DNA from 3 places in the Pseudoalteromonas sp. RB2-MNA-CIBAN-0110 genome. Region 2 is predicted to be linked to each of the others. Evidence: predicted binding sites of a transcription regulator. Region 2 holds the regulator's gene; each other region holds the start of a gene.
What was found. Region 2 encodes FliA, which starts transcription of late flagellar genes. Its sites were predicted from a motif close to CTAAAGNTNNNNNNNNNNNNGCCGATA; they were not measured.
Positions count from the first base shown of each region.

Region 1: a site for FliA is predicted at 6,597-6,623, ahead of AAEY68_RS06040 (DUF4402 domain-containing protein). Genes of this name have one in related genera too.
Region 3: a site for FliA is predicted at 8,150-8,176, ahead of AAEY68_RS19405 (DUF5610 domain-containing protein). Genes of this name have one in related genera too.

Region 1 covers NZ_JBEOOQ010000007.1:91,153-102,040, forward strand. Annotated here, with positions in the region: gene ptsP (phosphoenolpyruvate--protein phosphotransferase) at 1-770, shown strand, start outside; gene AAEY68_RS06010 (sulfite exporter TauE/SafE family protein) at 861-1,670, shown strand; gene lgt (prolipoprotein diacylglyceryl transferase) at 1,684-2,487, shown strand; gene AAEY68_RS06020 (thymidylate synthase) at 2,498-3,349, shown strand; gene galU (UTP--glucose-1-phosphate uridylyltransferase GalU) at 3,373-4,251, shown strand; gene AAEY68_RS06030 (SPOR domain-containing protein) at 4,955-5,638, shown strand; gene AAEY68_RS06035 (SPOR domain-containing protein) at 6,009-6,563, shown strand; gene AAEY68_RS06040 (DUF4402 domain-containing protein) at 6,679-7,281, shown strand; gene AAEY68_RS06045 (DUF4402 domain-containing protein) at 7,285-7,767, shown strand; gene AAEY68_RS06050 (fimbrial biogenesis chaperone) at 7,777-8,607, shown strand; gene AAEY68_RS06055 (hypothetical protein) at 8,642-10,888, shown strand, end outside.
Region 2 covers NZ_JBEOOQ010000010.1:69,578-80,465, reverse strand. Annotated here, with positions in the region: gene AAEY68_RS07455 (ParA family protein) at 1-133, opposite strand, end outside; gene AAEY68_RS07450 (flagellar motor protein MotB) at 146-1,105, opposite strand; gene AAEY68_RS07445 (flagellar motor protein) at 1,107-1,871, opposite strand; gene AAEY68_RS07440 (protein-glutamate methylesterase/protein-glutamine glutaminase) at 1,864-3,030, opposite strand; gene AAEY68_RS07435 (chemotaxis protein CheW) at 3,089-5,296, opposite strand; gene AAEY68_RS07430 (protein phosphatase CheZ) at 5,312-6,085, opposite strand; gene cheY (chemotaxis response regulator CheY) at 6,103-6,486, opposite strand; gene AAEY68_RS07420 (RNA polymerase sigma factor FliA) at 6,527-7,237, opposite strand; gene AAEY68_RS07415 (MinD/ParA family ATP-binding protein) at 7,264-8,124, opposite strand; gene flhF (flagellar biosynthesis GTPase FlhF) at 8,117-9,598, opposite strand; gene flhA (flagellar biosynthesis protein FlhA) at 9,620-10,888, opposite strand, start outside.
Region 3 covers NZ_JBEOOQ010000054.1:15,525-26,412, forward strand. Annotated here, with positions in the region: gene AAEY68_RS19350 (type II secretion system protein M) at 1-365, shown strand, start outside; gene AAEY68_RS19355 (type II secretion system protein N) at 369-1,127, shown strand; gene AAEY68_RS19360 (UPF0149 family protein) at 1,150-1,737, shown strand; gene AAEY68_RS19365 (hypothetical protein) at 1,765-1,971, opposite strand; gene AAEY68_RS19370 (hypothetical protein) at 1,971-2,330, opposite strand; gene ccoG (cytochrome c oxidase accessory protein CcoG) at 2,619-4,049, shown strand; gene AAEY68_RS19380 (serine/threonine protein kinase) at 4,136-5,110, shown strand; gene AAEY68_RS19385 (thiol:disulfide interchange protein DsbA/DsbL) at 5,145-5,768, shown strand; gene AAEY68_RS19390 (thiol:disulfide interchange protein DsbA/DsbL) at 5,785-6,423, shown strand; gene AAEY68_RS19395 (2-thiouracil desulfurase family protein) at 6,483-6,935, shown strand; gene trmA (tRNA (uridine(54)-C5)-methyltransferase TrmA) at 6,946-8,043, opposite strand; gene AAEY68_RS19405 (DUF5610 domain-containing protein) at 8,206-9,345, shown strand; gene murI (glutamate racemase) at 9,411-10,211, shown strand; gene AAEY68_RS19415 (RNA recognition motif domain-containing protein) at 10,174-10,653, opposite strand.

The DNA.
Region 1 (10,888 bases), on a different contig from region 2:
CTGTGGTTATGCGTACATTGGATATTGGGGGCGATAAGGTACTTGATTACTTTAATATTACCGAAGAAAACCCATTTTTAGGTTGGCGTGGGATTCGTATTAGCCTTGATCACCCAGAGTTATTTTTAGATCAACTAAAAGCGATGCTTAAAGCAAATATTGGTTTAGGTAACTTAAAAATAATGCTCCCTATGATCAGTGGCACTGAAGAAGTGGACGAGTCACTTGCGTTATTTGAACAGGCTTATTTTGAGTTAAGTGAAAAATACCCAGAGCAAACTATAGAAAGACCCGACATAGGAATAATGCTGGAGGTACCTTCAAGTGTATTTATGCTTCCAGAGTGGTCAAAAAAAGTCGATTTTTGCTCAGTAGGCAGTAACGATTTAACACAGTATTTATTAGCAGTAGACAGGGCTAACGCACGTGTAGCCGAACTTTTTAACCCTTATCACCCAGGTGTACTAAGAGTACTAAATAAAGTGGCGCACGAATGTGAGCAATATGAACTGCCATTTAGTTTGTGTGGTGAACTAGGCGGCGATCCTGAAGGGGCTATTTTACTTATTGCCATGGGTTACAGACGCCTTAGTATGAACTTATCATCGCTTAATAAAGTGAAGTGGGTACTTAGGCGTTTAAATGTCAGTGACATGGAACAACTACTAAGTGAATGTTTAGCGCAATCCACTGCCAAACAAGTACTACGTTTAACGCGAAGCTTTATGCTAGAGCATAAATTAGGTGATTTGTTTTACACCCCCAAATAAGCTTGTACACCTAATTAATTGCAATACACAGATGCTATTAGTTTTATAATCCTTTAATATATAAACCTTAAAAGGGTATTTGAGATTACTATGTATGACTTAGGTTTGTTAGTCGCAAGCTGCGCACTACTAGGCTGTATTGTTGGGTTTTTAGCTGGGTTACTAGGCATTGGCGGCGGTTTAATTATCGTTCCAGTACTAAGCACTCTGCTACTCTCATTTAATGTAACGTCGGCTGATCATGTATTAGTAATTGCTATTGCAACCTCACTCGCTTCTATTTTATTTACTTCAACGTCTTCAGCGCTGGCTCATCATAAAAATGATAATGTGCCTTGGGCAATCGCCCCGTGGGTTATGTCGGGTGTGGCTTTAGGTGCACTTATTAGTGGCTTTGCAGCAAGTTTAATCCCTGAACAAATATTACGTACAGTGTTTGCTATAAGTGTTGTATTTATTGCAGCAAGAATGGTGCTCTCCGCGCGTAATAAACCGATGTCAGAAAAACCGTTGCCGGCTGGTCCTATTTTAGGAGGCGTTTCTGCAATAATGGGCGGGTTATCAGGTTTAATAGGGATTGGCGGCGGAGCTTTAATAGTACCTATGCTTAATTATTTTTCGGTTGATATAAAAAAAGCAATTGGCTGCGCGGCAGCGTGCGGAATTGTTATTGCGTTATTTGGCTCTATTGGTTACATCAGCGCAGGCTGGCATGTTACCGATTTAGAGCATGGTTTTGCCGGGTTTGTTTATTTACCTGCATTATTTGGGATTGTTATTACCTCGTGGTTTGTTGCGCCCATTGGCGCCAAAGCAACTCACTATTTACCTGTTAATACAATTAAGAAAGTTTTCGCGGTGCTGCTTGTAGTTATCGCAATTAAAATGGTTTTTAGCTAAAGGTTTATTTTTTATGGCACTTGAGTTTCCTCAAATTGATCCAATTATTTTTTCTGTTGGACCGCTAAGCGTACGTTGGTATGGCTTAATGTACTTAATAGGTTTTGCATTTGCGATGTGGTTTGCTAATCGTCAAGCATCAAAGCCAAATTCGGGTTGGACTAAAGACCAAGTAAGCGATTTACTGTTTTACGGCATGTTAGGGGTAATACTAGGTGGGCGTATTGGCTACGTATTGTTTTACCAGTTTAGTTATTTTATAGAAAACCCACTGTATTTATTTAGGATAGATCAGGGCGGTATGTCGTTCCATGGTGGAACACTTGGCGTTATAACCGCCGTCGCAATTTTTTCGTGGACGCGTAAAAAGTCACTGCTTCAAGTAGGCGACTTTGTTGCACCACTGGTTCCTGTAGGGCTTTTAGCAGGGCGTATTGGTAACTTTATAAACGGTGAGTTATGGGGCCGAGTTACCGACGTGCCATGGGCAATGGTATTTCCAACGGGCGGTCCGCTTGCGCGCCACCCATCGCAATTATACGAAGCATTTTTTGAAGGCTTAGTGCTGTTTTTAATCCTGCAATGGTTTATTAAAAAACCACGTCCAGCAGGCAGCGTAGCCGGTGTATTTTTATTAGGTTACGGCGTGTTTAGATTCTGTATTGAATATTTCCGCCAACCCGATGCACAACTCGGTTTATTTGCCGACTTTATTTCAATGGGACAAATATTGTCACTTCCTATGATAGTGGGTGGTTTAGGTTTATTAATTTGGGCATATAAGCAACCACAACACGTTAAAACAGCTAAGGCATAATAAGAAAAGCATGAAACAATATTTAAAATTATGTCAGCGTATTGTTGACGAAGGTCAGTGGGTCGAGAACAAACGTACAGGTACGCGTTGTTTAACCGTTATTAATGCCGATTTAGAATACGATGTGGCTAATAATAAGTTTCCAATGATCACGACGCGCAAAAGTTACTACAAAGCAGCGATTGCTGAGTTACTAGGATATTTACGCGGTTACGACAGCGCTGAGCAGTTTCGTGAGATTGGCTGTAAAACATGGGATGCCAACGCGAACGATAATAACGCATGGCTTAATAACCCTAACCGTAAAGGTGAGGATGACATGGGGCGTGTTTATGGCGTACAAGGCCGTGGTTGGCAACGTCCAGATGGCTCAACGCTTGATCAGCTTTCCAAAGTTATTGATAACTTAAAAAATGGCATTGATGACCGTGGTGAAATAATCACGTTTTATAATCCAGGTGAGTTTGAGCTTGGTTGTTTGCGCCCGTGTATGCATACGCACACTTTTTCACTACTTGGCGATACGCTATACTTAACGTCATACCAGCGAAGCTGTGATGTACCGCTTGGCCTTAATTTCAATCAAATTCAGTGTTTTGTGTTGCTTGCGTTAGTGGCTCAAATTACCGGCCACAAAGCGGGTAAGGCGTATCATAAAATTGCTAATGCACATATTTACGAAAACCAACTTGAACTGATGCGAGATGTGCAGTTAACGCGTGAGCCATTTGCGTCACCTCAGTTAAAAATTAATCCAAAAATTAAATCATTAGAAGACATAGAAACGTGGGTAACACGAGACGACTTTGAAGTAACAGGCTATCAATGCCATGAAGCGATTCAATATCCATTTTCAGTATAATAAAAGATTAAGGAAAACATAAAATGAAAGCAGTGATCCCAGTAGCGGGCCTTGGTACTCGTATGTTACCAGCCACTAAAGCAATTCCTAAAGAAATGCTTCCAGTGGTAGACCGTCCTTTAATTCAATATGTAGTAAACGAAGCCGTTGCTGCAGGAATTAAAGAAATAGTGTTAGTAACGCACTCAAGTAAAAATTCAATCGAAAATCACTTCGATACGAGCTTTGAACTAGAAGCTACTTTAGAAAAGCGTGTTAAGCGGCAATTACTTGCCGAAGTGCAAGCAATCTGCCCTAAAGACGTAACCATTATTCACGTACGCCAAGGTGAAGCAAAAGGCTTAGGCCATGCTATTAGTTGTGCAGCGCCTATTATTGGTAACGAACCGTTTGTAGTTATTTTGCCAGATGTAATTATTGATGATGTAGAGAGCGATCTTAAAAAAGATAACTTAGCAGAAATGATCGCTAATTTTGAGAAAACTAAGCACAGCCAAATTATGGTAGAACCAGTACCAATGGCACAAGTGAACCAGTTTGGTGTGGTTGATTTAGGTGATGTTGACTTAAAGCAAGGTGAAAGCTCGCCAATTCTTAATATGGTAGAAAAGCCGCCAGTAGATGAAGCTCCATCAAACTTAGCTGTAGTGGGTCGATACGTATTAAGCGAAAATATCTGGCCGTTACTTGCAAAAACTCCGCAAGGTGCAGGCGACGAAATTCAATTAACTGACGCAATTGCGATGTTAATGGAACACGAAAAAGTAGATGCATACGCTATAAAAGGCCGTAGCCACGATTGTGGAAGTAAAATTGGTTACTTAAAAGCAACGATTGAGTTTGCACTTCGTCGCGATGAATTTGCCGATGAATTAAAATCATTTATTAAAAAACTGATTTAACAGTTAACGTAAAACATGAAAGGCGCCTATATCGGCGCCTTTTTTTATGAGTTTTATCAGGGCCTGTTTATCTTTCGAGGTTAAATTTGCAGCAGGCTGTTTGGTATTTAAGCAAGGCAGAGCCTATGTAGTGTGGTTATTCCCCATAAATAGGCGATAACGTAGCATAAATGCCAAACATGCGCTGCCCGAAGGGTTCTGCCTCGGGGCAATTTACTCTTTGTTGCCTACATGGATGTAGGTAAGGGGCGTGAGCAGGACGCGGAAGCTTTACTCGGTTTTTACTTATTCTTACATGGATGTAAGCCAGTAGAATAACGCAGGAGCAGTTATCGAGCCCACTAGGTTACAAACCTCGCGCCGCGATTAAATGGCCCCTAGATTGAACAAATTTTAATCCTGAAAGGTCAACAGGCCCTAGAATAAAATAAGAAAAGGAATAGCTCTAAAATAAAATTTTTTAAGTCATTACAGACATATTGTTATTTATGTTGTAAAGTTTGTGTTAATTGGCATTGAATTTGTATTAAATAATGCTCTCAAGGAAGGGATGGAGTATGCAACGTTGTGTTTTACGAAATACTGACAAGCATGCGAAGAGCTAAGTTTTATAGCTCACAGCTTAAATAAAGTTAAACGCTTTCTTGTGAGAATGTTTAACTGAAATGTAGTGTAAAAACACTGCTTTCAGGACAACTAATACATGTTTATATATAAAAAAAATAACATTGGGCTTTTACTTAGCTTGCTAATGCTTTTATTTGGTACAGCATGCAGCGTCTCGCCTGAAATAAAAACCATTGATGAACAACCTCAAAGTAACTCGCCTGACTACGTATCAATTACAGCCCTTGAACTTGCACAGCTAAAAGATGCCGCAATGCAGTGGCAACAAGCTCGTGAAGGCATAGAGCGAATTTTAAGATTAGAAAAAGAAATAACTTACCTCGTAAATCATATCGATATTATAAACAGTAAAGCTATTGCACAGTCTAATCAAGGGTATAGCAGCAAGTCTGTACGCTCACCACGTAACACACGCAATGTTAAGTCACGCCAACAAGTTAAACAAAATTACAGTAATAAAAAACAAACTGTAAAATTAAATAAACCTAAACATGTATTTGCTTTACAGGTAGCTTCGGTTGACTCAGAGCAAGGTGTGGCTAAAGCATGGCAAGAGCTAAATACTAAAGCAGCACCGTTGTTTAGAGACAAAATATTGACTAACGTAGAAACCGCCAAAATAAACGACAAAATGTTTTACAGGCTAAAACTTGGCTCTTACCAAAACTTTAAAAATGCAAAAGCAGACTGTGACGTATTCAAGTTATATAAACTCGATTGCATAGTAAGTAACTACACTGATAAGCCAGTAAAGCTTTAGCTCACAGTATGTAATATCAATCTGCAATAATACCTAATCAATTTGAAGGATTAGACCTGATGCTAACTTCGCTAATAATTTTTGATATACGACTGCATGAATGCAGGAGGTAGGGCAATGCAGCAGCAATTAGTGATACCAACTAAATGATGAAATTTTGCCTTGTTATCGATATGGCTTTTCTTACTTCAAGATAGACTACTTAATTAAAAAGTTGCTATAAAGTGGCGCAAAATTTGCTTTGATTTATTATCTTGGTTAGTAGAGTGCTTTTGCAATGCGGTATTTTAAGTCTTGTCATTTAATATCAGTTTTATTCTTATCTTTTTATTTATATGGATGTAGCAGCGCAACTGTAAATAACGAGAGCGTGCAGCATTCTTTAATTACTGATAAACAACTAAAAGAGTATGTTTCGCAGTGGCACTTAGAGCAAGAAAGCATTGGTCGTTTAACTGCTATGGAAGATGATTTACAGCTGTTAATTATGGCGTTATCGTCTCGAAGTGAATTAACTGAAAACCCTCCTTTACTCATGCAAAATAAAACCGATATCACCTATGGTAATCAGCCTTCACAGAATTTGGAACCGACGGCACTAAATAACACTCCCGAAGTAAAAACACCAAACTTACAAAATTCAGAACTCACCTTAACAGATGAAACTAAAATTGGAGCACAGCTTGGTTGGTATTTAAAGCCAGAGCTTGTTAAAGCAAGAGTCGAAAGGCTTAAGCAATTATACCCCAGTGCATTTACTCAATTTAATTTTACTATGTTTGAACGTAAAAATAATAATATGACTTTGTATGGATTACGTGTAGGTCCATTTAAAAACGATGCTCAAGTAAGTGCGTTTTGTTATTTAGCTAATCAGCTTGATCAAGCATGTAATATTGCTGCTTTTGTCGGAAAGCCAATATAATTAATAAATTAGGCCTTTTAAACTTATATAGTATTAAAGTATTTGTACTAATAGTCGATACTAACTATAGTTGGGCAAATATTTGATAAAGCCCATTTTCTTATAAGGATTTAGCATGAAGTTTTATTTATCTGCATTAGCTGTAGCCACCGTGGTCAGCTCGTTTAGCACTTATGCTGCTACAGAGTCATTTGAAGCGAAAGTAACGGTACAAAATGCTGTAGTACTCACAAAAGATAACGATTTAAATTTTGGTACTATTCGTGCTATTTCAGATCCTACAGGCAATCTGCAAGCTACGCTTACAATTAATCCTGATCCTGATGCAACTAATGTTACCTCGCAAGACGACGCTGCTGGTAATGTGGCAACTATATCAATAATTGAAGGTGGTGAAGCGGGTGCTTTTAGTGTGTCAGATGTAGTACCAAATTCTATTTTAACCATTAGCGACCCAGTAAATACTTTAGTACAACCTTTAGCTGGTCAAGGGTTAAATGAACCTGATTTTACTGTAGGTACTTGGACTTACTTTATAACGAGCGGTACTAATGCTGGTGGATTATATACAAGTGCTACGCCCAACCTACAAGCTGGCGTTGATGGCGCTGTATCATTTAATATAGGCGCGACTCTTTCTACTTCATCAAACGCATCAAGTGTGGATTACCCTGATGGTGAGTATTCTGGTAGCTTTAATATTGAAGTGTCATATTAATTAGTGTTTAAACAAACAATGCGCTTTTTGTATGTTTCTGCTTGGCTTTCGTTAATGTTTAGCGAGCAAGCCTATAGCGCAAGCATACAACAAGAAGCGCTTAATTTTGGCACTTTAGTTATCCCTCAAAATAATACTTTAAGCTCTATAACCATTAGCCATGAAGGTGAAACAACCACATTTGGTAATATTTACGTATTAACTGAGGGGAATCCCGCAGAACTTTTATTTACCGATTTACCTCCCCTTACTCAAATATCGTTTAACAAAACGAGTGACTCTACATTGCAAAGTGAAGCGCTAGGAGCTAATAGTGCCAAGTTTTCGGTTGTATTAGTGGATTTACCAAGAACGCAAACTAGCGATGAGTTTGGAGAGCTTTTACTCAAAGTAGGTGGCCGTTTAATAACGACAGGGACTAGCCAAAGTTACTTAGATGGTAGTTTTATTACTGACACCCAATTAGAAATTACGATTGATTACTAAAGGAAAAACATGCTTTATAAAGTTGTAGTGCTGCTCGCACTGAGTGTATGTATTTTAGGAAAAAATGCATACGCAAATTTACTTATCTCTCCAACCCGTATTAGTTTTGATGAACGTCAACGAACCGCTAAAGTTACCGTAATTAATACGGGTGATGAATATCAAACATATCGTGTTTTATGGAGTGAGAAGCAAGCGCAACCTAGCGGTGGCTACATACAGTTGGCAGAGGCTACAAGCGAAAGTTTAAGTTCAATGGCACGTTTGTCACCAAAACAAATGCGTTTAGCACCTGGTGAAAAACAAACAGTAAAAATAGCAATACGTAAACCTAAAGGCCTAGCTTCTGGTGAGTACCGCTCTCATCTTCTATTTCAAGCATTGCCTGGTGAAAATACTAATAAAACAAGCTCAATAAAAGTTAATATGATTATGAGCTACAGTATACCTATTTTGTTACGTAAAGACATTAAACAGCCAGTAGTTGCCATAGAACAAGCTAAGCTAGTGCTAAATGAAAGCAATCAACGTCCTCAGTTTTTATTGAATATAAAACGAGAAGGTAAGTTTAGTAGCTACGGTAAATTAAGTGCTTACTTTGTTGATAGTAATAACGAGCAAGTTAAAATTGCAGAAATTGGTAATTTAAGTATTTATCCAGAAGTAGATAATGCGTTTGTAACCCTTAGTTTATTTAGTGACAAAAATTTAGATAAAGCAGGAAAAGTCATTTTTAAATATGAAGGCAGTCAAGAATATAAAGACCTTACATTTGCACAATACACTCTGCCTTTAACCTCACAATCACTTAATGTTTTAACAGTGAATGACGCTAAATAATTTATTGTATGCACTATTACTAAGCATAAGTAGTTTGCTTAGTAATAGTGTAATAGCTAATCCTAATTCTTCCGTGGAGGATGCTTTAACAACACTACGCGCAATTGAACTAAAGCTAACTAAGCCCGTTGAAGTAATTGATTATAAAAACAAAGAAAATCAGCAACAGCGAATCGCCACAGGCGAGTTATTAATACTTTCGCTTTATTTAAACTCATACTACTTAGGTGAAGTTGCAGCAATTAAAAGCGAGCAAAGTGTACAAGTTAGTTTAAGCGACTTATTTGATATTCTACAATTTGCAATGAATGTTGATGCTAGCAATCGAATTGCTCAAGGTGTTGGAGCAAATCAACAACCTCTTTTTCTAAATGCAGCGGTTACACCCGCTGTATTTACTAGTCCTACACAGAGCTACTTATTAGCAAAAAATCAAATTACCATTGAAGATGATATTTATGTAGATATTCAAAGTTTACATAATGCTTTAAATCTAGAGTTTAATATTGATTACCCAGATTTAGAATTACTTATAAGCTCAGATAGCCCCTTACCGGTTGAACAACAAAGATACAGACAGTCGCGCAACCTTAAATCACCTAACAAAAGATCGCCACCTACGCTGCCATGGAAAGCTAGCCCATATAAAGCGCTATCTTCTCCGGTTGCCGACTTACAACTAAATTTTACCGCGAGCGATGATAGACATTCTACGAACTATTCACTTTTAGGCACTCAAGACTTTGCGTATTTATCTGCAGAGTATTTTTTGTCTGGACGAAGTACTGACTTACTTACCAACTCTAGGTTAACGTTTACAAAGCAAAACTTAGACAAAGAAATAAAAAACAGCTTCATGCCTACTGAAATATCTTTTGGTGATGTTATCGCCACGCAAGTTGGCAATAGCTACAGTAGTCAGTATGCCCGAGGTGTTAAAGTTTCTAATAATGTAACCAATAGAAAAATAGTCAATAATCAAGTTAACTTAAGCGGTGCTATACAGCCAGGTTGGGATGTAGAACTGTACCGTAATGAAATATTAATAGACCAGCAGCTTAGCCTCGCAGATGGGCGTTATATTTTTGATAATATAAACCTATTATTCGGAGCTAATAATTTTGAGCTTATTTTTTATGGGCCTCAAGGTCAAGTTGAGCGTAAAAGTGATTATTACTTTGTGGACGGAAATCAACTTAAGCAGGGACAAGGTAACTATGAATTGTCGGTTACTGAACAAGGCAAGCAATTACTAAATAACAATGTTTCAAGCTCGCAGGGGCAGGGTTGGCAAATTGCGGGTAGATATGAGCAAGGGCTTACAGATAATATATCTGTATACACTGCTACATCAGGTCAAAAAAACACAGATGACGATTTACTTAAGTATGCATTTGGTACCAACATAAGCTTATTTGACCGATTATTATTAAATGCGAATGTTGAAAAAAATAATAACAATGAACAAGAATTTGAATTTACAGCCCGAACTCAAATTGCCGAACAATCACTACTTTTTAGCGCTACAAATCGTACAGACGAACAGCAGCAAGATTTTAACAGCTACCAAATAAATTTAGCTGGTGGGCTAATGAATAATACCTATGGACGCCTTTCTTATCAAAATAACATCCTATATGACGATAGTGATACTAGAGGGCGCTTTAAACAAGTACGCAACCAGTTCAACTACTCATACTCAGGATTTGCACTAAGTAACCAATTGCTGTGGCAACAAGACGATAGCTCTAAGAGTACTTTTGGAACAACACGTTTTCAAAAGCGCTTTGGGAGAACCTACACAAGGTTTGGTATAGATTATAGTATATCGCCAGTAAGTGAGCTTGTTAGTTACGAGGCTGAGTTTAGCCGCAACTTGGGCCGAGATTTACAAGCGGAACTTACTTTAACTGATTCACTTCGTAATAATATTCAATCGGCCGAATTAGGGCTCAATTGGCAAAGCGACAAGTTTAGTTTAACGAGTAACTTAAACTACAACAGTAACGATGATTGGCGGCTCGGCATTTATAGCCGTTTTAGCTTAGGTTTTGATGTTGAACATAATACATATTTTGTCTCTAAGCGCACCTTAACTAACACGGGTAGCTTAATGTTACGCGTATTTTTAGATCAAAATAATAACGGTATTATGGATGATGATGAGCACGGCGTTGCCGGCGTAAAAGTAAAAGGCGTTCACAATTATCGTCAAGCAATTACAGACGAACACGGCGTTGCGCTATTAACTTCAATGCCAGCAAATCGTACAACAGATATA
Region 2 (10,888 bases):
TGAGTGATGCATGAGGGTCTGTATCAATAAGCAACACACGCTTACCCTGCAAAGCTAAAATACCAGCAAGGCTCACTGCTGTTGTTGTTTTACCAACACCACCTTTTTGATTTGCGACAGTCCAAATCTTCACATTACATCCTAATTACTGTTCATTGCGCGTTGTTATGCGAATACCACCATGAGGCAAACGAATTATTTTTATTGTATCGTCATCTGAAGGGAGCTCAATTTCAGGCTCTTCCGCTACTGGCTTAACGGCTTGTTCATCACCTTTAATGTCTTGTATCGGTGGTAAACCATACTTAGAAAGTGCAATAACAACTTTACGATTTTCTGCTCGCCCTTGTTCTGTATCGTTACTTACAAAAGGTGAATATTGACCATAACCTTCTATCGCCATTCTGGCAGAATTAATACCTAATGCTTCCAGCTCTACTAAAATAGATGTTGCTCTAGCAACCGAGAGTTCCCAATTTGAGCGAAATATTTCATTGCGAATACTTTCATCATCAGTATAGCCACGCACCCTAATATAGTTATCTACTGGAGCAATAATATCTTTAACAATTTTGACGACTTGCTTTGCCCTAGAGTGTGCAACTGAGCTACCACTTGAAAATAACATACCTGAGCTTAGCTCTATAATCAGCCAATCTTGATTAAGCTCTAAACTGGCTTCTCCATCACGAATTTCATCAATAAGCGCTGACTGCAGCTTAGCAAGTAAGCTATCGAGTGGTTTACCTAAATATTTCTGTTGTATGTTACTTGTATCACTTTGACCGTCGAGTAACTCTGGACCTTGTTCTTCTTTTAAAATACTTTCACCATAAAGAACTTCTTGTTCAGGTGTCACTCTATCAGTCAATATTCCATTACCATTGACGCCCTCACCTTGCTGGGAGTGCTGGCGGGCAGATTTATCAAAAACGTGTTCGAGGGAGTCTGACAATATTTGAAATTGTTCTTCTTTGTTGATCGCTATCGCATACAACACCACAAAAAAAGCAAACATAATGGTCATGTAATCGGCATACGATACAAGCCAACGCTCTGTATGTTGACTTTTAGGAGCAGAGTGACGAAGTCGTCGGCGTAGCATGTTATTCGTCCACTAAATTAGGACGCTCTACACGGTAGGCTTCAAGCTTTAATTCTATATTTACTGGGCTTTCACCAACGCTAATTGCAATCACACCTTCGGCAAGCATTTCATGGTAAAGCATTTTTTGCTCTACACGCTGTTTTAACTTATTTGCCATAGGTAAAAACAATAAATTAGCTAAACCAACACCATAAATGGTCGCGATAAATGCCGTTGCAACGCCTGCACCAAGCATTTGTGGATCGGTAATAAACGACATTGCCTGTATTAAACCAAGCACAGCACCTAAAATACCAATGGTAGGACTGTAGCCCCCCATCGCTTCATAAACACGTGCGGCTTCAAGCAAGCGATCGCGTTCTAGCAGTAAATCAATTTCAAGCGTGTCACGTAGTTTTTGCTCTGAGCAGCCATCTACAAGCAAGCTTAAACCTTTTGCTGCATATGCATCTGGGTGAGCTAGCGCTTCGTTTTCAAGCGCTAAGTAACCTTCTTGACGTGCCTTATGAGACCACCGCTTAACTTGCTCTATTGCATCTTCAATATCATATTGTGGCGCAACAAAAACCCAAGAGCTCATATTTAGCATTTTTTTAAAGGTACTTGCTGATGTTTGCAACATAACAGCACCAAGCGTGCCACCTAATACAATAATAAGGGCAGGACCATTAAATAAAGCAGAAACAACGCCGCCTTCTAAAGAGTAACCTAGACCTATTGCACCCAGTGCTACAAATAGTCCAAATATTGAGAGTTTATCCACAACCTACCTCTCTCTTTATACGTGCTGCAACATCGCTCAATGCTAAGCTTTCACTCGAAAGCCCCGCATTAGCAATGGCTTGAGGCATTCCATAAACAACACAGCTTTTCTCATCCTGTGCCCAAATAGTTGCCCCCGTTTGCTTTAACATTCTTGCACCGTCACGTCCATCAGCGCCCATGCCTGTTAAAACGATAGCAAGCACATCGCCTTGATACGTTTTTGCTGCACTGGCAAACGTTACATCTACACTCGGTTTATAACTTATTCTCTCGCTATGATCTTCAAATACGCGCAGTATTCTATTTGCACCACGCCCTTCTACCATCATCTGCTGTCCGCCAGGCGCTAAATAAGCCGTTCCTGGTTGTAAGCGGTCACCTTGTTGTGCTTCTTTCACTTTTATTTGGCACAAACCGTTTAAGCGCGCTGCAAACGCGGGTGTAAATGCAGCTGGCATGTGCTGAATAAGTAAAATAGGATGAGGAAAATTAGCAGGCAATTGAGTTAATATAGTTTGTAGTGCAACAGGGCCACCTGTAGAAGTGCCAATAGCCACAAGCTGGTATTGCTTTCCACTTGCTCGCATTGAGGCAACATTAGAACCTGACGGTGTCGTAGGGGCTACTCTTTGAAAGCTTCTATCGGGTTGTTTTATCGAAGGCGTTAGTGTGTTTGTTCTTTGCGAAAGTGAGCTTGTTATCGGTTTAGTTGATATTACCGGCTTAGGTGGTGTTGCAGATTTAAACGTTCGCGGTAAACGTCTTCGCCCTATATCTTTCACTTTATTTTGCAAAAGCTTTATAGCGTCTTCATTATTACGAGCGATATCTTCAAATTTTTTCGGTAAAAAATCCATTGCTCCAGCATCTAGCGCATCAAACGTTGCTGTTGCGCCATCACGTGTTAGTGATGAAAACATTAAGATAGGCGTTGGATTACTCGCCATTATCTCTTTAACTGCGCTAATACCATCAAGCACAGGCATTTCGACATCCATAGTGATCATATCTGGACGTAGCTGAGCTGCTTTTTCAACAGCTTCTCTGCCATTCACAGCAAAGCCTATAACTTGTATATCGCTATCTTGCTCAAGAATTTCGCTTACTCTGCGGCGAAAAAAGCTTGAATCATCAACAACTAAAACTTTAACGGCCATTTAGCTCTCTTATTAAATTTATGCGTAGGTATATATTAAATATATACCTACTTTATTATTAGCCTGCGTAATGTTTTAACATGTTTGGAACGTCTAAAATCAGTGCAATGCCACCATCCGAAGTTATTGTAGCACCTGCCATACCTGGTGTTCCTTGAAGTAACGCATCAAGCGGCTTAATCACTACTTCTTCTTGGCCAATTAATGAGTCAACAACAAAACCAATTTGCTGCGTACCAATTTGCACAATAACTACATGGCCTTTTGCTTTTCGCTGTGAACGATCTGAGCCTTTAACTAACCAGTGCTCGAGGTAGAATAACGGTATTGCCTTTTTACGCACAATAATTGTTAATTGCCCATCAACCACATTTGTTTTCGTTAAATCTAAGTTGAATATTTCACTAACACCTGCAAGTGGTAACGCAAATGTTTGTGCGCCAACAATTACCATTAAGGTCGGTAATATGGCTAAGGTAAGTGGTACTTTTATCTCTAAAATAGTACCTACACCTAACTCAGATTGAATACTTACAGAGCCGTTTAATTGGGTGATTTTAGTTTTCACCACATCCATTCCAACACCACGACCTGAAATATCAGATATCTCTTCTTTTGTAGAAAAGCCAGGTGCAAAAATTAGGTTGTATGCTTCAGTGTCAGAAAGTCGACTCGCTTGATCGTGATCGAGCACGCCTTTACTAATTGCTATTTTTTTCAGTTTCTCAGCATCCATACCAGCGCCATCATCTTTAATGGTCAACAAAATATGGTCGCCTTCCTGAGACGCTGATAAAGTAACATTACCTGTTCTAGGCTTACCGGCAGCCTCACGAACAGCTGGCATTTCAATACCGTGGTCAACTGAGTTTCGAACTAAATGCACAAGCGGATCGGCTAGTGCTTCCACTAAGTTTTTATCTAAATCGGTTTCTTCACCTACAAGTTGTAAGTCAATGTCTTTGTTTAAGCTGCGTGCTAAATCGCGTACTACGCGAGGGAAACGACCAAATACCTTTTTAATTGGTTGCATTCGCGTTTGCATAACCGCGCCTTGAATATCAGCAGTCACTACATCTAAGTTAGAGATTGCTTTACCCATTGCTTCACTGTCTGAATTGGTCGCTAAACTAACCAAACGATTTCGCACAAGTACTAACTCACCAACCATATTCATAATTTGGTCAAGTCGTTTTGTATCTACGCGAACTGTCGTCTCTGCTGCTGGTGGCGCTGATTTTTTAGGCGTTGCTGGCGCTGCTTTAGCAACCGGTTTTTCTACCGGTTTAGAAGCGGGTGCTTTTACAGGTTCTGGTTTTTTTACAGGCACACTAGCTTTTGCAGCTGGTTTAGCTGGGATATTGGGCTGTTTCACAGCTGGAGTGCTTTCTATTGATTTAGGTGCAGTGCCTTTACCATGAAGTTCATCAAGAAGCGCTTCAAATTCATCATCACTAATTTCATCATCTGATGAATTAGCAGTATTTGACGCTGGTTTAGCTGGTTCTACAGGTGCTTTAACTACACTACTTTGCTCAGGTGCTTTACTCGCAACCTCACCAAAACTGCCAACTCCATGTAACTCGTCTAATAAGCTGTCAAATTCATCATCAGTAATATCACCATTAAAATCACTACTACTTGCTACTGGCTTTTCAACTGCAGGACCTTGTCCTTTACCGTGTAGTTCATCAAGTAAGTTTTCAAATTCATCTTCAGTGATTTCGTTTATTTCAGCATCACTAACCGAAGGAGTTCCACTAAACATTTCATCAAATGCAAATGGATCTTCCTCATCAGCTATTGGCGTATCAACTACTTGATCAAGAGGTTGTTCAACGTCAGTTTCTGAAGCGACTCCGTTAAGCTCGGCTTCTGTTGGAGGTAGGCCCAAAATATGGAGGGTTTGAAGTAACTCAGGATCTGCTGGTTCCGGCTTATCCCTATTTTGGATAGTCGCGAACATTTCATTAATGGTGTCGAGCGCTTGTAAAATAACATCCATTAACTCTGAATTGACCGTTCGCACGCCTTGACGTAGTAAATCAAATACGTTTTCAGCGCCGTGGCAAGCATCAACAAGTTCTGTCATAGCTAAAAAGCCTGCACCACCTTTTACAGTGTGAAAGCCTCTAAATATGGCATTTAGTAACTCGGTATCTTCTGGATTATTTTCCAGTTCAACTAACTGTTCAGATAAAAGCTCTAGGATTTCTCCTGCCTCTACAAGAAAGTCTTGTAAAATATCTTCATCGACTTCAAACATGCAGTTACTCTCCTCTTAGAAGCCCAAACTTGATAAAAGATCATCGACTTCATCTTGATCAGACACAACATCATTACGCGATTCTTTATCAATAATAGGGCCTTCAGGACCTGCTAAAGTTTGTGTGGCAACTGGTTCTTTTATTTTTTGTTGTTCTACTTTATTCGCTGTGTTGTCACTGTCATCTTGTTCAGCAAACGCTGTTAAAAGATGAAGTAAGCTTTCTTCTACTTCTCTAACAAGTTCTATAACACGGCGAATAACTTGACCTGTTAAGTCTTGATAGTCTTGAGCCATTAGTACATTTGTCATTAAGCTTTGAAGCTCATCCGTTTTATGATGAGAGTTATTCATAAACTTATCGATACTATGGCAAAGTTGTTTAAACTCACCAAGCTCAATCTCCCGACTCATTAAACGATCCCATGTCGGTTTGATATGAGATATTTCATCTGCAAGTTGCTGTGCTATAGGTAAACTAGCCTCAACAGCATCCATTGTTTTATTAGCCGCATTTTCTGTCATTTCTATAACATAATTAAGCCGCTTTTTAGCATCTGGAATCGCATCTGTCGTTATGTTAGTTAAGCGAGTATCAAGCTCAAAGCTTTTAAGTGCTTCGTGCAGTTGACGAGTCAACTTCCCAACTTCAGCAAATAATTTAGACTGCTCTTGCGAAGCTGTCTCTAAAATCAACTGATTAGCTTTATCTTGCTCATCGTTTTCTAAATAAATGACGAGTTGACGAGCTTGTTCTAACGTTATTTGAGGCGCAGCTGGTGCTGACATAAGCCTCTCCCCCATCATTAGCCTAAGCGTTCAAATACTTTTTCTAATTTAGTTTTTAATGTTCCAGCCGTAAATGGCTTAACAATATAACCATTAACGCCAGCTTGCGCTGCAGCTATTATTTGTTCTTTTTTAGCTTCTGCCGTTACCATCAGTACAGGGATATGTTTTAACTTATCATCTGCACGAATTGCTCTTAGAAGGTCAATACCTTGCATTCCCGGCATATTCCAATCTGTAACCACAAAATCAAATACTTGATTTTGTAACATAGGCAAAGCTGTAGACCCGTCATCAGCTTCTTGAACATTAGTGAAACCTAAGTCACGTAATAGGTTTTTTATAATTCGTCTCATCGTTGAAAAATCATCAACTACAAGAATTTTCATGTTTTTATCCAAAACATCCCCCAGTGAGGTATTAACCTTAGTTTACTTACTACTAGTTTATCCAGTCATTGATTTTAGCTTTAAGCTTAATCATCGCCTGACCATGTATCTGACTTACACGCGATTCGCTTACATCGAGTATATGTCCTATTTCTTTTAAATTCATTTCATCGTTATAGTATAAAGAAAGTACCATTGCATCACGCTCTGGTAATGACTTTATTGCATTTAGTAAAGACTCATTAAACCGATCATTTTTAACATTATTAAAAGGTTTGTCTAGCGCTAAATCTTGGCCTACGGGAGTGATAACATCCTCATCTACACCAAGGTCTTCTATGCCTAATACTTTACTGGTATTAACATCATTTAAAATATGATGGTACTCATTGAGTGAAATTTCAAGTTTTTCAGCAACTTCTGTATCTGTTGGTTCGCGATTCAGACTGCTTTCGAGCCCAGTAATTGCTTCTGCAACTTGTCGGCTTTTACGGTGTACTGAACGAGGAGCCCAATCACCACGGCGCATTTCATCAAGCATAGCCCCGCGAATACGAATACCGGCGAAGGTTTCAAAGCTTGCGCCTTTTGTTGCATCAAAGTTTTTTGAAGCTTCTATTAAACCTATCATTCCTGATTGAATTAAATCATCAAGCTGAACGCTAGGTGGTAATCGAGCAATTAGATGACATGCCACTTTTTTAACAAGTGATGCATGTTTCTCAACAATCACATTTAAGTTTTGTGTTGATTGATATCCCATAGCTCTATTCACCAATGTTGTCATAATTAGCCGTTTACTAGTTTCTCAATGAAAAACTCTAAATGCCCAGATGGTTGATTTGGTATTGGCCATTTAACTGCTTTTGTCGCCAGCGCTTTAAACGCGAGAGCGGCTGGCGAACTTGGAAAGAGCTCAACAATCACCTTTTGGCGACGTGTTGCTTTGCGCATATTTTCGTCATAAGGAACCGTTGCTACTAGCTCCATTGAAACATCTAAAAAGCGATCGGTAACTTTAGATAGTTTTGCAAACAATTCAGTGCCTTCACGCATGCTGCGGACCATATTGGCAACAATTTTGAACTTATAAACACCGTGCTCGCGGCTTAATACTTTAATAAGTGCGTAAGCATCGGTTATTGATGTTGGTTCATCGCACACTACAACCATTACATCTTGTGCTGCTCGTGAGAAGCTTAGCACCATGTCTGAAATACCAGCGGCTGTATCTACAATTAAAATATCAAATTCGGTATTCAATTCGCTAAATGCACGAATTAGCCCGGCATGCTCAGATGGCGATAATTCAACCATACTTTGCGAGCCCGATGTAGCGGGTACAATTTTAATACCAGCAGGCCCTTCAACTAAAATCTCGTCAAGCTCACATTCACCTGACAAAACGTGTGATAAATTGCGCTCTACACGTAAACCAAGCATCACATCACAGTTTGCTAAACCTAAGTCAGCATCCAGCACTAATACTCTATTACCTTGTTGCCCTAGTGCAATAGCGGTATTTAGAGAAACATTTGTTTTCCCCACCCCACCTTTACCACCGGTTACAGCGATAACTTTTACGCCGTTGTTATTGTTTTGACTCATTTTGCGCAGGCCGCTTGCTTGATCTAATACTGTGTTAATCATACATCCCTACTGTACTTGGCGCCACTGCTTGGTGCCTTGAATGTTGTGCTTTTGTTCTTTTTAAATATAACTGCTCAGCCTTTTTCACTAGTTTTTCAGCATTTGCAACACGAATATCTTCTGGCACTCGTTGACCGTTAGTAAGATACCCTATTGGAAGGCGATTTTGAATCGCAATACTAATTATCTCACCCAAACTTAATGATTCATCTAACTTAGTGAAAATACAACCACTTAACTGTACTTTTTTAAAGTGACGTACTGTTTCTTGTAATACATTAATTTGTGCCGTCGCGCTTAGTACTAAGTAACTGCGAATATCCACACGTTGGTTACGCATTAACGTGTTTAACTGCTCAGTTAAACGTAAATCTCGCTGACTCATACCTGCTGTATCAATTAATACTAGACGTTTATTTCGTAAATGATATAAAACTTCAGCTAATTCATTAGCATCTTTAACTTGCTTTACACCACAACCAATAATACGGCCGTAAGTAGCAAGCTGTTCATAAGCACCAATTCTGTATGTATCAGTGGTTATTAAGGCCACTTTATCAGCGCCATATTTTTGTGCGCCTAACGCTGCAAGCTTAGCAACTGTTGTTGTTTTACCAACACCTGTTGGACCCACTAACGCATATACACCACCTTGGCGAAGTATTTCATTATTGGTTGTTTGCATTTGATCTTCGACCATCGTTAACAACGCTTTCCAGCCTTGCTTACGAGATACATCATCAGGTACAAAACATGCCATTTGTTGCGCTACTTCTTTATCAATACCCATACCGACTAAGCGGTCAACCATGCAAGCGCGTGTTGGATCGCGACGCGCCATATCTTGCTGCATTAAGCCTGATACTTGATGCTCAAGTAATTGACGAATTGCGTTCATTTCTTCACGCATTGTTGTCATTTCTTCGCTTTCATTATTGGGTGTTTGTTGGCGAGCAGTTACTGGACTATCTGAATCATCAAAGTCGCTGTCTAAATCATCAAAACCTAAGCTATCCGCTTGAGTTTGTGGACGAACTGGCGCTGCATTTTCAGGAGCAAACATATTTTTAGTACGCTGTTCCATAACTGGTTCTTGATAGTTATCGGTAGTATCAATACCTGATTGTGAAAACATTGATGCAAGTTCAGGGGAGCGAGGACGCGGTGATTGGCGCTCTAATAAGGCTTGTAGGCTGTCAGCCACTTTTGCTTGCGGCTCTGGTTTGGCACGCTGAGGCTCTGGTTTTACAAAATTATGTACACTTTGCTGTGGTGCTTGAGCACGCGGCTCTGCAGGGCGTTGTGGTTGCGCTGCTACTTTAGGGGCTGCTTTGTCATAATCAACTGCCGCTACAATTTCTACACCGTTAGCCAGCTTCTTATTTGACATAATAACCGCATCAACACCTAACTCATCTTTAACTTCTTTAAGTGCTGTGCGCATATCTTTAGCAAAAAAACGTTTAATTTTCATGATTCAACCCCTGTTAAAATCTTATTGTTGGCCTACAGAGCTAACAATCTTGATCTGTCTTTCGTCTGGTACCTCTTGATAAGACATCACTCTCAATCCTGGAATGGTGTACTTAACAAAACGAGATAACACAGTGCGTAACATTCCTGACGTTAGCAATATAGAAGGTTCACCGGCCATTTCTTGATTTTGATGCGCTTGTGTCAATGACACTTGAAGTCGCTCTGCAAGTCCAGGCTCAATACCGGCACCTTCATCGCCTGCATTTTGTAATGACTGATGCAACATCTGTTCCAACTCAGGTGCCAAGGTTATGACAGGGATTTCTGATGACATACCAACCGCATCTTGAACAATTAACCTACGCAGAGAAATACGCACTGCAGCCGTTAATACATCGGGGTCTTGGCTACGCGGACCATACTCAACAAGGGTTTGAACAATTGAGCGCATATCGCGAATAGCTACACCTTCATTCAATAAATTTTGCAGTACTTTTACAATTGCAGTTAATGGCAACACATCAGGTACTAGTCCTTCTACTAAGCGAGGATGGCTTTTAGCAAGCATATCAAGCAGGTTTTGAACTTCTTCATGCCCTAGTAACAACGCCGCACTGTTAGTTAATAACTGGCTAATATGAGTGGCGACTACCGTGGCTGAATCTACAACGGTATAACCTAGTGATTGCGCTTCATCTTTTTGATCAGGCTTGATCCATACTGCATCAAGGCCAAACGCAGGATCTTTAGTTTCAACCCCTTTAATAGGACCAAATACTTGCCCTGGGTTAATCGCTAGCTCGTCGCCATGTTTAAGTTCGCTTTCACCGGTTGAAACACCCATTAGCGTTATTCTGTAAGCATTTGGATCAAGCTCTAAATTATCGCGAATATGAACAGGTGGTACTAAAAAACCAAGTTCTTGAGAAAGCTTTTTACGTACACCTTTAATACGATTAAGTAGCTCACCACCTTGAGATTGATCTACCAACGGAATTAATCTGTAACCTACTTCTAGGCCAATTACGTCAACCTGCTGAACATCATCCCAACCAAGTTCTTTTTGCTCTTGTTTATTGGCAATACCTGTTGCAGCGCTTCCGCCACTGGCGGCTTCTTCGGCTTCTGCTGCAGCGGCTTTTAACTTAGTTTGCTGTGTGTAGTAAGCTAAATAACCCAATAACGCACCTAAACTTAAAAAAGCAAAATGCGGCATACCAGGCACTAAACCCATGATGATCAAAATACCTGAAGCAATAAAGAGTGATTTTTCGTTACCTAGTTGTTT
Region 3 (10,888 bases), on a different contig from region 2:
TTCGACCATTAAATAATGCGATAGAAAAGGCACAGCAATCTCAAATTAAACAACAAGAGCTATTAGCTTGGGTTGATGACAGTATTATTAAACTAAAGGCTGCGGGTAACACCCGTGTTGCTAGCAATGCAAACTTAAGCCAAATTGTTAATTCTACACGTGGGCGCCATCAAATAAGTATTAGTAAAATGCAGCCAAGTAGTGATTCGCTACGTTTGACGCTCGACTCTGTAGAATTTAATCAGTTAATAGAGTGGTTAGATGAGCTAGTGAATCAGCACGGCTTAAAAATTGAAAACTTAGATTTGAGCCGCGACGATAAATCAGGCTATGTGCGTGTAAGCCGTTTAGTATTAGAGAATTAATTAATGAAAAAAATAATAACGTTATCGGCTGTCTTTTTAATTAGTTTTATTGTGTTTTGTGTTATTAAATTACCAGCACATATTGCACTAGATATAGCAAAACCGTACTTTCCAAAGCAATTAGAAGTAGGCCAAACTGTAGGCACTGTTTGGCAAGGTCAAATGATGCAAGTTCGTTTTGATGGTGAACAGTTAAATAATGTGCGCTGGGACATTGCTGGCTGGAAGTTATTTACAGGCAAGCTAAATGCGAATGTGAAGTTTGGTAATGCACGAGAGCGTAGTGATATCTCGGGTTATGCTGATGTAAGTTATGGGCTTTTTAATCAGGAAGTTAAAGTGACTGACGGCCTAGTGCGCTCAACAGTAGAGCGTGCAATGCAGCGCGTGCAGCTTCCCCTACCTGTAACCGCTAAAGGGCGTGTAATTTTAGAACTTGATGAATACAGCTCAGGTGCACCTTATTGTGATTCACTAAAAGGTGAAATAGCGAGCCCTAATATTGACGTGCAAGGCTTAAATGGGTGGTTTAATATTGGACCTCTGGCTGGTAAGTTAAGCTGTAAGTCGGGCGATATTGCTATATTAATTGACCCAGATAATACGCTTGGCCTTGAGGCAGATGCTACACTTAAAGCTAATTTCGACTTTAGTGTGGCAGGTTATGTAAAACCAGATGCTAGCTTACCTAAAGACGTACATGATGCGGTTAAATTTTTAGGCCGACCAGATAGCCAAGGTCGTTACCCGCTCAACTTTTAATGTTTGAATATAAAGAGTTTTAATGCAAATACCCCAATTTACTGAGCTGCACGCAAAGCAGCTCAGCACATTTTTAAATACCCAATCTCAAGCAATGACCCTTCAACAAAGCCAAGGCTATTTATTTGGCGTTATTTGTTCGCCCAATCCATTAGATGTGCATGAGTGGCTTGAGCAGATATTACCAAATACAGCTAATGATTTAGATGAAGAAGTACTTTTCTTGTTTATGGCGCTATATCATAAAATTAGTGAGCAAGTATTTGAAGCTGGATACAAATTACCTAACACATTTGATGCTGAATTTTGTAAGTCATGGAGTAAAGGTTTCTTAGTTGCAACCAAAGCTTACGCAGAGCCTTTGTTAAATGCACCGCAATTAGACACTGACTTTAAACAAGCATTAGAAAGTGCGTTAAGTACATTAAGTTTTTTTGCACTCGACCAGCTAGCAATAGCTCAGATTGCCAAACAAAATAACATGACTATAGAAGCCTTGTGTCAGTACCAATATGAATCAATGGGTGACTTTGCATTAGGGTTTGCTGAACTAATTGAAGTGGTCGCAATTAATAGCGGCTTGGTAACCGACGAGAGTTGGGAAGAGTAATTATTAATACCAGGCGCTTAGTTTAATCTAAGTGCCTAGCTCTAATATAATATCCGTACAGCCTTGTTTGCACTTTACTATGCCTTTACCAGGTTCACTGGTGGCTAAATTAAGTGTTAAAACCCCATTACACTTCTCACACTTTAACGTTTTGCCTTGTGCTAATTGCTTGAGCATATTGCGTTGTTTATGAAATGAGTCGCTTGCTTTTTTATTTAATCCTGAAAAATCCACTACTTTGCTCGCTTTTGCTCTAATGCTTCAGTCACTATTTTACATACCGTATTTAAACGATCGCCATAAAAATAAAGATTTAAGTCACGTTCACGACAATAACGTAGGTGAAATAACTGAACAGAGTCATCTGTTGTAAACGTTTTTTCTACGTACTCACCCTCAGATTCAGACAATTTAAGTTGAGTGCTGATTCTATTTTTAGCCATATTTGCAGCAGGGCTTCTGTTAACCTTACTTGCATCACTTAAAAAACCAATGCCTTCACCTAATAACCTTTCGCGAGGTTCTTTTATAAGCGGATGATCGATTGTAAAAAAGGCAAGGATCACAACTACCAAAATAATAAATTTTTTCATGGATACGTAAACCTTGATCTAAGTAGGGTTGAATTACCATGCAGTGTAATAAACTGCATTTTAAAAGCAAGTAACTGGGATGAATAAATTATTAGCGATCTATGCCAGTAATTTTAACCAACATTGTTATAATGGTTAACAGCAGTCAGATATTTCTGAAATATCTGAAAGTATTCGAGAAGGCAATTTATTAAAGTAAATCTGCCTAGCAAGTAACTTGCTAGCTTTAAGTATAGAGTACTTGAGTATTGCTGGATTTTTATTTCCAAGCGGCGTTGAGGAACTTCGATGGACAAGCAAATTAAAGTAAAGAATATCCCTGTAGAGGTGAAAATCCAAAAACCGGATTTAAGCCGTCAAGATGATAGGTTCAATCCCCGAAATCGTATTTATGTGCGTGCCGTAAAAGGCCTACATCAATTACTTAGGCAGCGCATTGGCTTTTTAGGCCTACTTGCGTTTATGTTACTTCCTTGGATTAATTTTAACGGCCAGCAAGCAGTGCTGTTTGATCTAATTGGTCAAAAATACAATATTTTTGGTTTAACGCTATGGCCTCAAGATTTTACCATATTAGCGTTTATTTTTATGCTGGCAGCATTTGCGCTGTTTTTAGTGACCACCTTCTATGGACGGGTGTGGTGTGGCTACACATGTCCGCAAACTGTTTGGACCTTTATTTTTATTTGGTTTGAAGAAAAGCTTGAAGGCACGGCTAATCAGCGTAAAAAACTCGATCAAAGACCCATGAATTTTGACAAGTTTTGGCGTAAAACGGCAAAGCATACTAGTTGGGTATTGTTTTCGTTATATACCGCTATTTCTTTTGTGGGTTACTTTACGCCAATCAGAGAGTTACTTCCTGATTTTGTAACGTTTAACGTGGGTGGTTATGCACTCGTCAGTATTATTTTCTTTGCTGCGTGTACCTATGGTAATGCCGGTTGGATGCGAGAAATTATGTGTTTACACATTTGCCCTTACTCTCGTTTTCAATCAGCTATGTTTGATAAAGATACATACACCGTAACGTACGACGAAAGCCGTGGTGAAAGCCGTGGTCCTCGTTCACGTAAAGTAGATCATGAAGATTTAGAGCTAGGCGACTGTATAGACTGTAACTTGTGTGTTCAAGTGTGTCCAACAGGTATTGATATTAGAAATGGGTTACAAGCTGAGTGTATTAACTGTGGTGCATGTATTGATGCGTGTGATGGCGTAATGGATAAAATGGAATACCCGCGTGGGCTTATTTCATATACGACAGAGCGAAACCTCGAAACCCCAGAAAATAAAACGAATCCACTACGAGCTAAAATCATTGGTTACACGGTCATACTTGTTGTGCTTACGGGAGCACTTGTAGCTAATATAGCGCTGCGTAAAACAATGGACTTTGATATCATTCGTGATCGAAACCAATTATATCGTGTCGATTTTGATGGTTTAGTAGAGAACACCTATACATTAAAGGTAATTAATAAAGCGCAGTACGAGCAAACCTTTAATATTAAAGTGCAAGGGTTAGATAACTTTAAGTATATTGGTAAGCAGTCATTTACTGTGCAGGCAGGGCAATCTCATAATGTGCCATTGTCGCTTGTAATGGACCCTTATGATTTGAAGGTGTCTATGACAGAGTTTAACTTTGTGCTTTCACCGGTAGATGAGCCGGATGAGACAATATCGCAGTCGAGTAACTTTTTTAAAGCGCGATAATCACAACCTACCTTAAATAGGTAAGTTGATATAGCAATTAACAAAAGCGGGTATATAACCCGCTTTTTATTTTATATAAGAAGAGTATGAGTAAATTTAGTTTTATTGACTTAACACCTGACCTAATACTCGATGCAATAGAAAGCGTAGGTGTGTACGCTGAATCTGGTTTGTTGGCACTCAATAGCTATGAAAACAGAGTGTACCAATTTAAAGCCGATGATGGACTGCGTTACGTAGTGAAGTTTTATCGCCCAGAGCGCTGGAGTAAAGAGCAAATTCAAGAAGAGCATGATTTTGCATTTGAACTGGCAGAAGCGGAAGTGCCTGTTGTTGCCCCTATTTTATATAATGGGCAAAGCTTGTTTGAACACGAAGGTTATTTGTTTGTGTTGTTTCCAAGTGTCGGCGGGCGTTTATTTGAGGTTGATAACTTAGATCAGCTTGATGTAATGGGGCGTTTAATTGGCCGTATGCACCAAGTAGCTAAAACAAAGCCTTTTACTTATAGGCCAACAGTTACTTGCGAGGAGTATTTACATACAGCCAAAGTTCATCTTCAAAAAAGTAACTTAGTGCCTATGGGAATAAATACTGCCTTTTATACTATTTTAGATTTAGTGATAGAGCAGGCGCAAAAACAGTATAAAGATGTGCAAAGTATTCGCTTACATGGTGACTGCCACGTTGGTAATATTTTGTGGGCAGGTGATGCGCTCATGTTTGTTGATTTAGATGACAGCCGCCAAGGTCCTGCAATCCAAGATTTATGGATGATGCTCAGTGGCGATAGAGCGACGCAACTGTTACAGTTAGACACCCTTGTGAGTGCGTATGAAGAGTTTTGTGATTTTGATCACTCTCAACTCAAATTAATTGAACCGCTGCGAGCGATGCGTATTATCCATTATATGGGATGGGTAGCTAAACGATGGAGCGATCCTGCCTTTGTGCGGAACTTTACATGGTTTGCTGATGACAAATACTGGGAGCAACAAATTTTAGCACTGAAGGAGCAACTTGCAGCACTGCAAGAAGCACCGTTAAAGTTATTGCCGTAATATTTTATTTAAAGACAAGTACAACGAGATACAAATGCTTAAAAAATTAAAACTGAGTTTATTACTTTTATGTTTACCATTTGCAGCACTTGCTGCACAGTTTGAAGTTGATAATCAATACACTGTTATTGATGTAGACAAAAGTACATCACCACAAGTAACCGAGTTTTTCTCATTTTACTGTCCACATTGTTTTAAGTTTGAACCAGTAGCAAAAGCAATTGAACAAGGCTTGCCAGAAGGCGCGGAGTTTATTAAAAACCACGTGAACTTTTTAGGTGGCGTGTCGCCACAAGCACAAAGTAATTTAAGCTTTGCCTACTTAATTGCTAAGCAGCATGGTCAGGCGCAGAGTATTAGCGATCAGATTTTTAAAAGTATTCATGTTCAGCGTGCTCCTTTAACTGAAATGAAAGACGTTAAAAAATTACTTGAAGTAAACGGTATTGATAGCGCAACGTTTGATCAAGAAATTGCAAGCATGCCAGTTATTTCGGCTGAGCAAGCAATGCAAAACAAACAAAATAAATATTCAAAATTAGGCGCACTTACAGGTGTACCTACTTTTATTGTTAACGATAAATATAAAATAAACCTCAACACCATCAAAAATCAAAAAGAACTTGATGAGTTAGTAGCGTTTTTATTAGCACTATAAATTTCGGAGCATAATAATGATTAAATTAGTTAAAGCAGGTTTGCTTGCAGTACTACTTCCTATGGCGGCAACAAGCTTTGCAGCAACGTATGAAGAAGGCGTGCATTACGACGTTGTTTCTGAGCGCGCAACTAAAAAGCCAGAAATTAAAGAGTTTTTCTCATTTTACTGCCCTGCATGTAATAACATGGAAGCACTAATTGGTGAGTTTAAGCCTAAGCTTGATAAAAACGTTAAATTTAAAAAGAGCCATGTTGATTTTGTAGGTGTACGCGACCCAGAAAACCAACAGATGATGAGCCAAGCACTCGCTACTGCAGAAGTGCTTCCGCAAAAAGATAAAATTGTCTCTGCAATCTTTAATCATATTCATACAAAGCGCGCTAGTTTTAATGAGCTTGCAGATGTAAAAGATATATTTGTAGCGCAGGGCGTTGATGGCGATAAGTTTGATAAGCTGTTTAAAAGCTTCTCGGTACGTACGCTGAGCTCTAAAATGAAACGCGATCAAGACTACTTTAAAGAAAAAGGCGCACTACGTGGCGTACCTACATTTATTGTAAATGGTAAGTATAAATTAAACCTAGGTCGTGAGTCGGGTATTACTGAACCAGAAGATATTAGCAAACTGATTAATTACTTAGCTAACAAGTAAGTTTAGCTAAAACTAAAAAAGCTCCTTAGGGAGCTTTTTTGCTTTATAAGGATGTAGCTATGGAAAAAATATTAGTATCGAGTTGCTTGCTAGGGCATTCTGTTCGCTACGATGGTAAAGGACATGCAATTTTACATCCACAGCTTAATTTGTGGCAAAAGCAAAATAGATTAATTATATTTTGTCCTGAGGTCGCTGGTGGGCTTCCTACCCCTAGAGCTCCTGCTGAAATAATACAGGGGAGTGTAATTACTAATTTAGGAGAAGATGTAACAGAACAGTTTCAAACTGGAGCTAATATAGCGCTAGAACTTTGTAAAAAGAATCAAGTGCGTTTTGCTCTACTTAAAGAATCGAGCCCTTCTTGCGGACGAAATACAATATATGATGGAAAGCATCGCGGAGTAAAAATCGAAGGACTAGGTTTAACTGCAGCATTATTAATAAATAATGGGATTCAAGTATTTAGTGAAGAGCAAATACCAGCACTTATAAAAGTACTGGCACTTTAATTTTGGCTGGTTATTTGCGCTGCAAGAAAACACCCGACTCAATGTGATGTGTATATGGGAACTGATCAAATATAGCAAAGCGCTTAACGTTGTGCGTACGTGTTAGGTGATCAAGGTCACGCTCAAGGGTTTCAGGATTACACGATATATAAATTATGCTTTCGTAGTTAGCCACTAAGTCACACGTTAATTCATCCATGCCCGCGCGCGGTGGATCAACTAATATGGTTTGGCAGTCATAGCTTTTAAGGTCAATACCGTCTAAACGAGAGAAAGTACGCTCGCCATTCATTGCTTGAGTAAACTCTTCACTAGACATACGAATAATATCTAAGTTCTCTACGTTATTTTTAGCAATATTGTATTGAGCAGAATGAACAGATGATTTTGATATTTCTGTTGCTAATACTTTATTAAAACAGCCCGCTAACGCAATTGAAAAGTTACCGTTACCGCAATACAGTTCTAATAAATCATTTTTAAGTGGTTTACATAAATCTTGCGCCCACTCCAGCATATTAATATTTACTTTTGCATTAGGCTGAGTAAAGCTATTTTCTACTTGTTGATAAATAAGCTCTTGACCATTAACTGTTAAACGCTCAGTTACAAAGTCATCACCCAGCACTTCTTTTTGTTTGCGAGCACGACCGATAAAGTCAATTTTGTATTTACTGCTTAGTTTTTCTTTAAGCGCTTTAATTTCACTTAACCATTCATCATCAAGTGGTTTGTGATAAAGCAAGCTTACTAAAATTTCACCGCTTAGCGTGGATAGGTAATCGATTTGAAATAACTTACGACGTAATATTTCACAAGGCTTAAGATGCTCAATCATCACCTGCATTATTTCACCAACTAGAGGCGCTGCTGGATCAAATGTATCAACACGGATTTTTTCTTTTGTTTGTTGATCAAACATAATGTGAAACAGATCGTCACCGTCGTGCCATACTCTAAATTCAGCACGTTGGCGGTAGTTAGTTGGCTCTGAGCTAAATACTTCTAGTTGCTCCACACCAAAACGTTGGAACTGTGCACTAATACGCTGCTCTTTTTTACTTAACTGCGTTTGGTACTGTGTGGTATCTATTTTAATAACTGCCATTAACGCTACTACCTTATCTAAGATCTGTTTATCGGCGCTATTGTAGGGAGCGCTGCGTATTTGTCTAGTTTTGGCTAGCATTTATGCTGTTTTATTGAACATTGTACTTTAGTTTTTATTGTTATAGCCGATAATAAACTACGCACGCTTAGGAGACGAATCATGAAAATAGGTAATTATGGCTTTACGCCAAACAACAACATCAATAAATTCAATAATAAAGCTGATATACAGCAACCTACAATTACGTCTCCTCAAGATAGCTATCAACAACGAGGCCGAGAGTTGGCCGCAAAGGTGCTTGGCGATAAAATGGCTGAGCAGCTTGGATTGCCTATCGCAGAAAAAAAAGCAGATAAACCACTATTTGATTTTGATGAAATAGTAAAAAACGTACTCGATTTTGTAAGTAGTGCTGTTAATAAAGCAAAAGCTAACGGCGCTGATGACGAAAAGCTCAAAGATATGTTAGGCGACGCGCGCAAAGGAGTCCAAATAGGGATTGACGACGCTGTTGATGAACTCAAAGGTACAGGCGTATTTAATGATGACATGGAAGAGGGGATTAATAAGTCCAAAGAGGGAATTTACAATGGGCTCGATAAGTTTGAAGAGTCGTTATTTAACCCACAACCAGCCAGCGTAAATATAAGCCAGGCTCAATATGTCAGTATGACGAGTAATGCAGAGTATAAATTTACCACCGCAGAAGGTGACGAGGTAAGTATTAGCTTTGCAGATGCATTTGAATCTCAGTCGGCAAGTGGCTATCAGCAAAACAATAATGGCGAGTCGTTTGCAAGCTCATCATCGCAATCTCGACAGGTATCATTTTCGATGTCGGTTAATGGTGACTTAAATGAGCAAGAGCAAGAAGCTATTAATGTAATGATGGAAGACTTACAAGATTTAAGTAAAACCTTTTTTGGTGGTGATTTAGATGAAGCATTTGAACAAGCGCAAGAGCTGAGTTTAGACAGCGATCAGCTGGTGGCTTTTTCTATGGATTTACGCCAAACAAAAACAATAGCAACAGTTAAAAGCTATGAAGAATATAGACCAGCACCAGAAAAACAAGTAGCGGAGGGTTTAGCTCCTTTTAATGACGACCTTAAAAATGCTTTTGAAAAAGCGGGTGAGCTTGGATTACAAAATCAGCTAGCTGGCATTCTCCAATGGTTAAATCAAGATCAGGAGCAAATAGATAAGTTAGTAGATTACACAAAGTCTATGTTCGAAAACCTTAATCAGTTAAATTCTGCGGCCGACAGGCTTACTGATTTAGAAACCACGCAAAGTTAAACTACTTTCTTTTATAAATACCTCATGGCAAACTGCCGTTCTTAAAGTAAAGTGGGAACGGTAGTTTGTCAGCGCATATAATGGTCTTTGATTCAGGTATTGGTGGAACTACTGTACTTGAGCATATAAAGCAAAGTATCCCCAATGCTCAGTACAGTTATTTTATGGATAATGCATTACTACCTTATGGTGCTCAATCCCAAAAAACCATCATTAACCGATTATGCTCACTTATTCATTTCATCAAAGCTAATACGCTTAATGTTGATTTAATTGTAATAGCGTGTAATACCGCTTCTACATCTGCACTTAGTGCTGTTCGCCAAATGACAGATATTCCTATAGTAGGTGTTGTGCCAGCAATAAAGCCTGCGGCAGAGTTAACACGTTCAAATCATATTGGCTTATTAGCCACACCGGCAACGGTCGCCAGTTCATACACTAAAACATTAATTACTGAGCATGCTCGTAATGTAACCGTTAATCTATATAGCAGTGTGGAGTTAGTAACTTTAGCTGAGCAATACTTTTTTACAGAGTCTTTGGATACAAACAAGTTGCATCAAGTGCTTGATGACCTACATATAGATAAAACTATAGATGTACTTGTATTAGGATGTACGCACTTTCCAATATTAGCAGAGCCTATTAGTCAGTATTTTGAAGGGAATGTAAAATTACTTGATTCAGGTGTAGCGATAGCAAACAGAGTCAACTACCTACTTAACCAACTTAACTTCTGTGTGAATAAACTAACAGACATAAAAAAGCCGCTGCAATATTATGCAACGGCTGATGTGTTTAGCAATAAGCTAGCGGTAAAGCTAGTTACACTGACTGATCCGTCTCAGTACGTAGAGCATTAGAATCATCTTCTTGTTTTTGTTTTGCTTCACGTACCTTTAAAGTACGTTGTTGGAACTCGCTATCGTTCAAGTTAGCAATTGCATTGTCTGCATCAGCTTGCGCCATTTCAACAAAACCAAAGCCACGACGCTTGCCAGTATTCTTATCCTTTAATAAACGAACATTGAATACTTTGCCTTGTTCTTCAAATAATGCACGAACCACACCTTCGTTTGCACGATAAGGAAGGTTACCAACATAAAGCGTTTTTGTTTTAACTTCAGCTTCTTCAGTCACATCAGATGACATTGCAGCAATAGCAATCGCACCTATTAATAAACCAGCACCAAATAGTAATGCAGGATTTAAAGCTAAGCCGCCTAAAGCGAACTCAACAACAACAAAACCAACTACAGCAAGAATAACAGAGAAGATAAAAGATTTTTGATCGGGTAATTTCATTTTAGATCTACCAATAAACAGGAAATAAACATTAATTTAACATTGTGAACTTGCTATCTTAACGTCTAAATCAAACATAGCAATGATATTTGTATTAAATAATAAATAAGAGCACAAAAAAGCATCATCTTAGGAAGGTTTTCATATGGTTTTACATGGTTTTGTTCTATTTTTGTTCGAACAGTAAAAAGATCTAAAAAAAGGGTTGATCTGTTTTCGGATCTCCCTATAATGC